2 regions of the Cryptosporangium aurantiacum genome follow, and region 2 is predicted to be linked to the other one. Evidence: riboswitches for the same ligand, from Rfam matches in the RefSeq annotation. Region 2 holds a riboswitch; the other holds the start of a gene.
The links. Region 2 has a riboswitch for S-adenosylmethionine ahead of BUB75_RS27720 (SAM-dependent methyltransferase). Riboswitches for the same ligand answer to the same signal wherever they lie in the genome.

Region 1: it holds a riboswitch for S-adenosylmethionine, as region 2 does, so the genes downstream of both, thrC (threonine synthase) here and BUB75_RS27720 (SAM-dependent methyltransferase) in region 2, are expected to answer to the same signal.

Annotation. Positions count from the first base shown of each region.
Region 1 covers NZ_FRCS01000002.1:424,189-427,594, reverse strand. Annotated here, with positions in the region: gene BUB75_RS08745 (ABC transporter permease) at 1-222, shown strand, start outside; gene BUB75_RS08740 (sporulation protein) at 437-1,228, shown strand; SAM riboswitch class I at 1,382-1,513, shown strand; gene thrC (threonine synthase) at 1,523-2,800, shown strand; gene BUB75_RS08730 (cold-shock protein) at 3,272-3,406, shown strand, end outside.
Region 2 covers NZ_FRCS01000009.1:177,157-180,562, reverse strand. Annotated here, with positions in the region: gene BUB75_RS27730 (class I SAM-dependent methyltransferase) at 1-428, shown strand, start outside; gene BUB75_RS27725 (GAF domain-containing protein) at 687-1,907, shown strand; SAM riboswitch class IV at 1,935-2,066, shown strand; gene BUB75_RS27720 (SAM-dependent methyltransferase) at 2,127-2,945, shown strand; gene BUB75_RS27715 (AAA family ATPase) at 3,147-3,406, shown strand, end outside.

The DNA.
Region 1 (3,406 bases), on a different contig from region 2:
GTGATGCTGTGGATCATCTCCAACATTCTCGAAGCGGTCACCGCACTCGGAGATCTTCGCGGGCTGCTTCCGACTCGTTACGGAACGGCATGGCTCAGCTTGCTGTCCTCGCCGATCGACGCCGAGGACATGGTGAAGGGCGCGGTATCGGCGGTGGCGTACACGACCGTCTTTCTCTCGCTCGCGTGGTGGCGTTTCCTCCGTAAAGACATCGTCAGTTGAGCGGGCCGGTCGTAATTCCGACCCGCTCGGCAGGTATTCGTCGGTCCGGGGTCACCCGACGGGATCATCCGGTAGTCGCATCCCTGACGAGTGCGTCCCTTTCTGCGGCGCGGGCTGCGATTATGGCGGCGCGTCAGCAAGCTCCTCGATTGCTGCCCGCGTTGCCGTGCCCGGCACGGCAGTAGCCCATCTCAGCAACGTTAAGGATCGCGTGATGTTCAAGAAGCTCTCGGCGATGTTCGGCGGCGGGGCCTCCGTCGATACCGTGCTCGCCTCTCCGCACACCCAGCCGGGCGATCTACTCCGCGGCGAGGTGCGGATCAGCGGCGGCAACGTCGAGATGGTCGTCGACCGGGTCGAGCTCGAGCTGGTCGCCAAGGTCGAGGTCGAGGGCGAGACCCTGGGCGGGGACGACTACGAGCACAACACGATGATGGCGTTCCAGCGGCTGCACCTCGGGCACCGCTTCAGCCTCGCGCCGGGTGCGCAGCACGCGGTGCCGTTCGAGCTGGCGGTGCCGTGGGAGACGCCGATCACGAGCGTCAACGGCTACCCGCTGCACGGCATGCAGCTCGGCGTCCGCACCGAGCTGGAGCTGGCCGGCTCGCTCGACAAGGGCGACATGGATCCGATCCAGGTCAACCCGCTGCCGGCGCAGGCCAGGCTGCTCGACGCGTTCAGCCGGCTCGGCTTCCAGTTCAAGGGCGCCGACCTGGAGCGGGGGACGCTCTACGGTTCGCGGCTGCCGTTCTTCCAGGAGATCGAGTTCTACCCGGCGCACCAGTACGCGGGCGCGATCAACGAACTCGAGGTCACGTTCATCTCCGGTCCGCAGTCGATGGACGTGCTGCTGGAGCTCGACAAGCGCGGCGGGTTCCTGAGCTCGGGCAGCGACGCGTACAACCGGTTCACGGTGCAGTACGCGGGCGCTGAGCAGCTCAACTGGGAGCAGTGGCTCCACGAGCACCTGCAGATCCTCACCCAGCGGCGAGGGATGTTCCACTAGAGCTCTTACGGGGAATGCGGACGTCGCGGGGCGGCGTCCGCTTCACTGTGTAGTCGCGGCGTGCACAGTGAGGTAGGCAACTCCCAGGGGATGGGAGCAAGCGGACGATCGGCGGAGCGGGCGTCGTAAACTAGGCGACACAACTGCATACGGAACTCATCCAGAGGGGCAGAGGGACACGGCCCGGCGAAGCCCCGGCAACCATCGCATCCATGCAAATCTCGCGCGGCGAGGCAGGTGCGACAGGTGCCACTTCCGTCCCGGTTGATCCGGGAGAGATGAGGTAAGCCTCGCATGACTTCGCTGCTCGGTGCCCTGAACACCGCAAACTCCAGCCCTGCCCGCGTCCTTCGCTGTCGCAACTGCGGCGCTGAGTTCCCGCTGATCGCGGTCCACGCCTGTGCCGAGTGTTTCGGCCCGCTGGAGGTCGGCTACGACGCCGACGCGCTCGCGTCGGTGACCCGGGAGCAGATCGAGGCGGGACCGCAGAACATCTGGCGCTACGCGCCGCTCCTTCCGGTGGGGCAGAACCCGGACGACAGGGTGAGCCTCAACCCCGGCCTGACGCCGCTGGTCCGCGCCGACCGGCTCGCCGAGGCGATCGGCCTGAACGCCCCGCTCTGGGTGAAGGACGACTCGGCCAACCCGACCCACTCGTTCAAGGACCGGGTCGTCTCGCTCGCGCTCACCGCGGCGAAGGGCCTCGGCTACAACGCCGTGGCCTGTGCGTCCACCGGCAACCTGGCCAACTCGGTGGCCGCGCACGCCGCCCGCGCCGGCTGGCAGGCCACCGTGTTCATCCCCTCGGACCTGGAGCCGAGCAAGATCCTGGCGTCGGCGGTCTACAACCCCCGGCTGGTCGCGGTCGAGGGCAGCTACGACGACGTCAACCGGCTGACCAGCGAGCTGCAGGAGGACGAGGCGTTCGAGGCCACGGCGTTCGTCAACCAGAACGTGCGGCCGTACTACGCCGAGGGTTCGAAGACGCTCGGGTACGAGGTCGCCGAGCAGCTCGGCTGGCGTCTGCCCGCGCAGGTCGTGGTGCCGATCGCGTCCGGGTCGCTGCTGACGAAGATCGACAAGGCGTTCGGCGAGCTGGTCAAGGGTGGTCTGGTCGCGGACAGCCCGTGGCGGGTGTTCGGCGCGCAGTCCGCGGGCTGCTCGCCGGTCTACACCGCGTTCGCCGAGGGCCACGACGTCGTTCGCCCGGTGAAGCCGACCGGCATCGCGAAGTCGCTGAACATCGGGAACCCGGCGGACGGCCCGTACGTGCTCGACGCGGTCCGCCGCACCGGGGGCGCGATCGCCGCGGTCGGCGACGACGAGATCCGCGACGGGATCCGGCTGCTGGCCGAGACGACCGGCATCTTCGGCGAGACCGCGGGCGGCGTGACCGTCGCGGTGCTGAAGAACCTGGTGGCCTCCGGCGAACTGGACCCGAACGCCGAGACCGTCATCTTCAACACGGGTGAGGGGCTCAAGACCGCCGACGCGGTCGAGGGCCACGTCGGCCCGACGCACCGGATCGCCCCGTCCCTGCGTGGCGCGCGCGAGGCGGGGCTGCTCGACTGAAGGTTGTCCGACGTCCGAACGGCTCCGCGTACTAGCGCGGAGCCGTTCGTTTTAGGGCGGACGTGACTAAGTAGAATAAATATGCATATAGCGGTGCGAATAACGCGTTGATTAGCGAGGAGCGGTAATTCGGACTGCATTTAGTTAATAGCTCTTACTCAGACCAATGGTGCTCGTGTTTCTGCTGCTCTTGGCCGGGTTCCTGCTCGGTTGAGTGCGGATCGGATATCTGCGGGAATGCGGATCGCGGCGGGGATATCTGAACGAGTGTCGAAGCTTCCCCGGGTAAGCATGCCCTTTTCGGAGCGTCACTTTCGTACTGCCTAGAGGTCCGGTACCGTCCTCACCGGTCGTAGTTCGTTCTTGTCAGTGTTCGTGCTTTGTGGCAGTGCGGGGCTCTTGGACGAAGACCCGGGGCGCATGGTCAAGGAGTGCGTCTCCGCGGGCAACAGCAAGTGAGGGAAGTGCACAGTGGCGCAGGGCACTGTCAAGTGGTTCAACTCCGAGAAGGGCTATGGCTTCATCGCCGTCGACGGCGGCGCTGACGTCTTCGTCCATTACTCGGCAATCTTGATGGACGGGTACAAGGCTCTCGAAGACGGCCAG
Region 2 (3,406 bases):
TCGGCGCGGACGTGCGTGACCCGGGCTGGTTGGACGCCGTACCGACCGGACGGCCGGCCGTGATCGTGGCCGACGGTCTGATGGGGTTCCTCAGCGAGGACGAGATGGTGTCGCTGTGGAACCGGCTCCTCAGCCACTTCCCCAGCGGGGAGCTCGTCTTCAACGCCTACACCCGCTTCGCCGTCTGGGTGGCCCGGCACGCGCGCGGCACGAAGTCGGTCGCCGGGCTGATGAGATTTCCCGGCATGGACGACCCCCGGAAGCCGGAAAGCTGGAATCCCAAACTCCGCCTGGTCCGGGAGATCGTGCTCAGCAACGAACCGGAAGTCGCCGAGTTCCCGCCGCGCTGGCGCCTGTTCCAACGGCTCATCGCGCACAGCACCACCCTGTCCAGGATGGCGAGCTTCGTGCTGCACTACCGCTTCTGAACTGCTTCCCAGCCGCCCGGTTCTCAGCCGGCCGGCCCGGCTACGCGATCTGGGCGCGACCCTCCTGCCGGTGGAACGCCTGACGGAACACTCAGCTGGTTACTCGGGCCGGATATACCATTAGGCCATATATGGGGGATTAGCCGGAAGGGGCATCGAACACCGGACCGCACGGGCTATGGTCCGACCGAATGTCCCTGATCCTCCCCATGTAGCCGGCACTGCGCGGGCGAGTGGAGCCGGAAGGAGCACCACCCGATGGCTCAGGCGCAGGCACCGGCGACCCTGCCACCGGCGATGGACGCCGTCGCGGAGAGCATCGCGGCGGCCATCGACGCGCCGATCGGCAAAGTGACGCTGGTCAGCATGGAGTGGAGTCGCCTGGTCGGTCTGCACGGCCTCGGCGGTCCGCTGGCCGACTCCCGCCGGGTCGCCATCGAGCGGTCCCTGAGCCAGCGAGTCGTCGCCGCAGGCACGCCTGTGCTCATCGAGGATGGGCGCGCCGACTCCCGCTGCCGCTACCTCGGTGCGGTGGCGCAAGCGACCGTCGGCGCGTTCGTCGGCGTGCCGCTGCTGAACGTCACGGATCAGGTCGTCGGCGCGATCTGCGTCATGGACACCCGCCCCAGACCGTGGCGTGCGCACGAAGTCGCCGCACTACGCGGCGCAGCCGCCGCCGTGCGCGGCCTGCTGATCCCCGATCCGGGCCAAGCCCCAGCACTGCACCCGGCCGAAACCGACACGGCTACCGGCTCCGAGGCGTACATCGCCGTCGGGCCCAGCGGAACCATCCAGGTGTGGAGCGCCACCGCGGCCCAGCTTCTCGGGTGGACCGCCCCACAGGTACTCGGCCGCCCGCTGGAAGCAGTCCTCTTTCCCTCCGGCGCTCCCCGCCAGATCCGGCACGCGCTCCAGGCCCTGCTGCGCCCCCCGGGCCCCCGGACGGCCGGCGGTGAACACCTACAGACCCGGGTCACCACGCGGGAGGGCCGCTCGGTGCCGGTCGAGGCACGGCTCTCCCTCGTCCCGGACGCGGACCAGCCTTTCCTCAGCCTGCGGATCCACGACGCATCGCGGCTGGTTCCCGCCGAGGTCGCGGTCGCCGGACGGGAAGGCTTCCTCAACGGAGTCCTCGAAGGACTGCCCTGGGGTGTCTTCGTCTGCGACCAGGACGGGCGCCCGCTCTACCTCAACACCACCCTGCGGACCACGCTCGCGAGCGTCACCGCCCAAGCCTCACCGTTCGTCGAACTCACCCAGCACTGCCTGACCCACCGCGACGGACGGCCCCTGGCGCCGCAGGAGTACCCCAGCGCCCGCGCGCTCCGAGGCGAGCACCTCCGGGGCCTCGACCTCGCGATCACCCCGCCCGGCACACCGCCGCAACCGATCCTCGTCGACACCGGTCCCGTCGTCGTGAACGGCGTGACCCGCGGCGCCGTGCTCGTCATGCGGCCCTCCCCCCACCCGACCAGCTGACCGGGAGCCGTTGCGGTCCTGCGCAGAGGTCACGAGTGCCAACGCAGAGCCCCGGCTTGCCGGCCGGCAACCCTCCGTTCGCGGGCGGGGTGCTCCGGCATGGTGATGCCTGCGCGTCTGCGGTGTCCTTGGTGGACTCCCGTAGAGTGAGCGTCGATTGCACGTATGCGTGTCGGGATGGACCGGAGGGTCGCGGTGACCAGTAGTACCCCCGAGTGGATGCGCCCGAATCCGGACGCGATAGCGCGGGCTTCGACGGTGGACTTACACACCGATCGCCCGCACACCGCGCGCATCTACGACTTCGTTCTCGGCGGTAAGGACAACTTCCCGGCCGACCGGGCCGCTGCCGAGGGCATGCTCGCCGAGTGGCCGTCGCTGCGTGTCGCGATGCGCGAGAACCGGAAGTTCATGCACCGGGTGACCCGGTACCTGGTGGAGGAGGCCGGCATCCGGCAGTTCCTCGACGTCGGCACCGGAATTCCGACCTCCCCGAACCTCCACGAGATCGCGCAGGCCGTCGCGCCCGAGTCGCGGGTCGTGTACGTCGACAACGACCCGATCGTGCTGGCCCACGCCAGGGCGCTGCTGACTAGCACGGACGAGGGCGCCACCGCCTACCTCGACGCCGACATGCGGAACCCGGCGGCGATCATGGAATCCGCCGAGGTAGCCGCCACGCTCGACCTGACCCGTCCGATAGCCCTGTCGGTGATCGCGGTGATCCAGTTCGTCCCCGACGAGGTGGCCTACGACCTGGTCGCCCGGCTCCTCGAGCCCCTTCCGTCCGGCAGTTACCTGGCGCTGAGCGCGGTCACCACCGACACCGACCCCGGAGCGGCCCGGGTCGTCGCGCAGTACAACGCGCGCGGCATCTTCATGCAGGCCCGCACCAAGGCGCAGACGGCCAAGTTCTTCGAGGGTCTGGAGCTGGTGGATCCCGGCGTTCAGTTGGTGCAGCACTGGCGACCGGACGACACGCCGACCACCGCTGACAACGAGAGCGGCGTGTACGCCGGGCTCGCCCGTAAGCCCTGAGGCCCCGTCGTACCTCGGCGGGGATGGCCCGGTCGCCGTGGACCTCGTTCCTGCTCGGCCCAGCCCGATTTCGTCAGTACCGGTCTCGTGGAGGCCACAGCCGGCCCCGCGGCACCCGAGCGCGTTCCCGCGCGGGCCCCGACAAGTCGGTCGCCCAGTTCCCGATCGCTGTGTGATGCTTCGCCGGTGTCCTTGATCTGGGTGACCGGGAATTCCGGCGCAGGCAAGTCCACTGTCTGCGAGTTGCTCAAACGCCACGGGCACGACGCGGTCGATGCTGACTGGGAGGGTTACAACCACTGGGTGGACCGAACCACCGGCCGAATCGTGGTCAATCCGCCCTACCCGGCGCCCAGCGGATGGTTGCATCGCTTCGGGTGGAAAATCGACCGCGCACACGTCGAGGCTCTCGCCGCGCGAGCCGCTGGTCAGACCGTGTTTCTCTGCGGATCAGTTGAGAA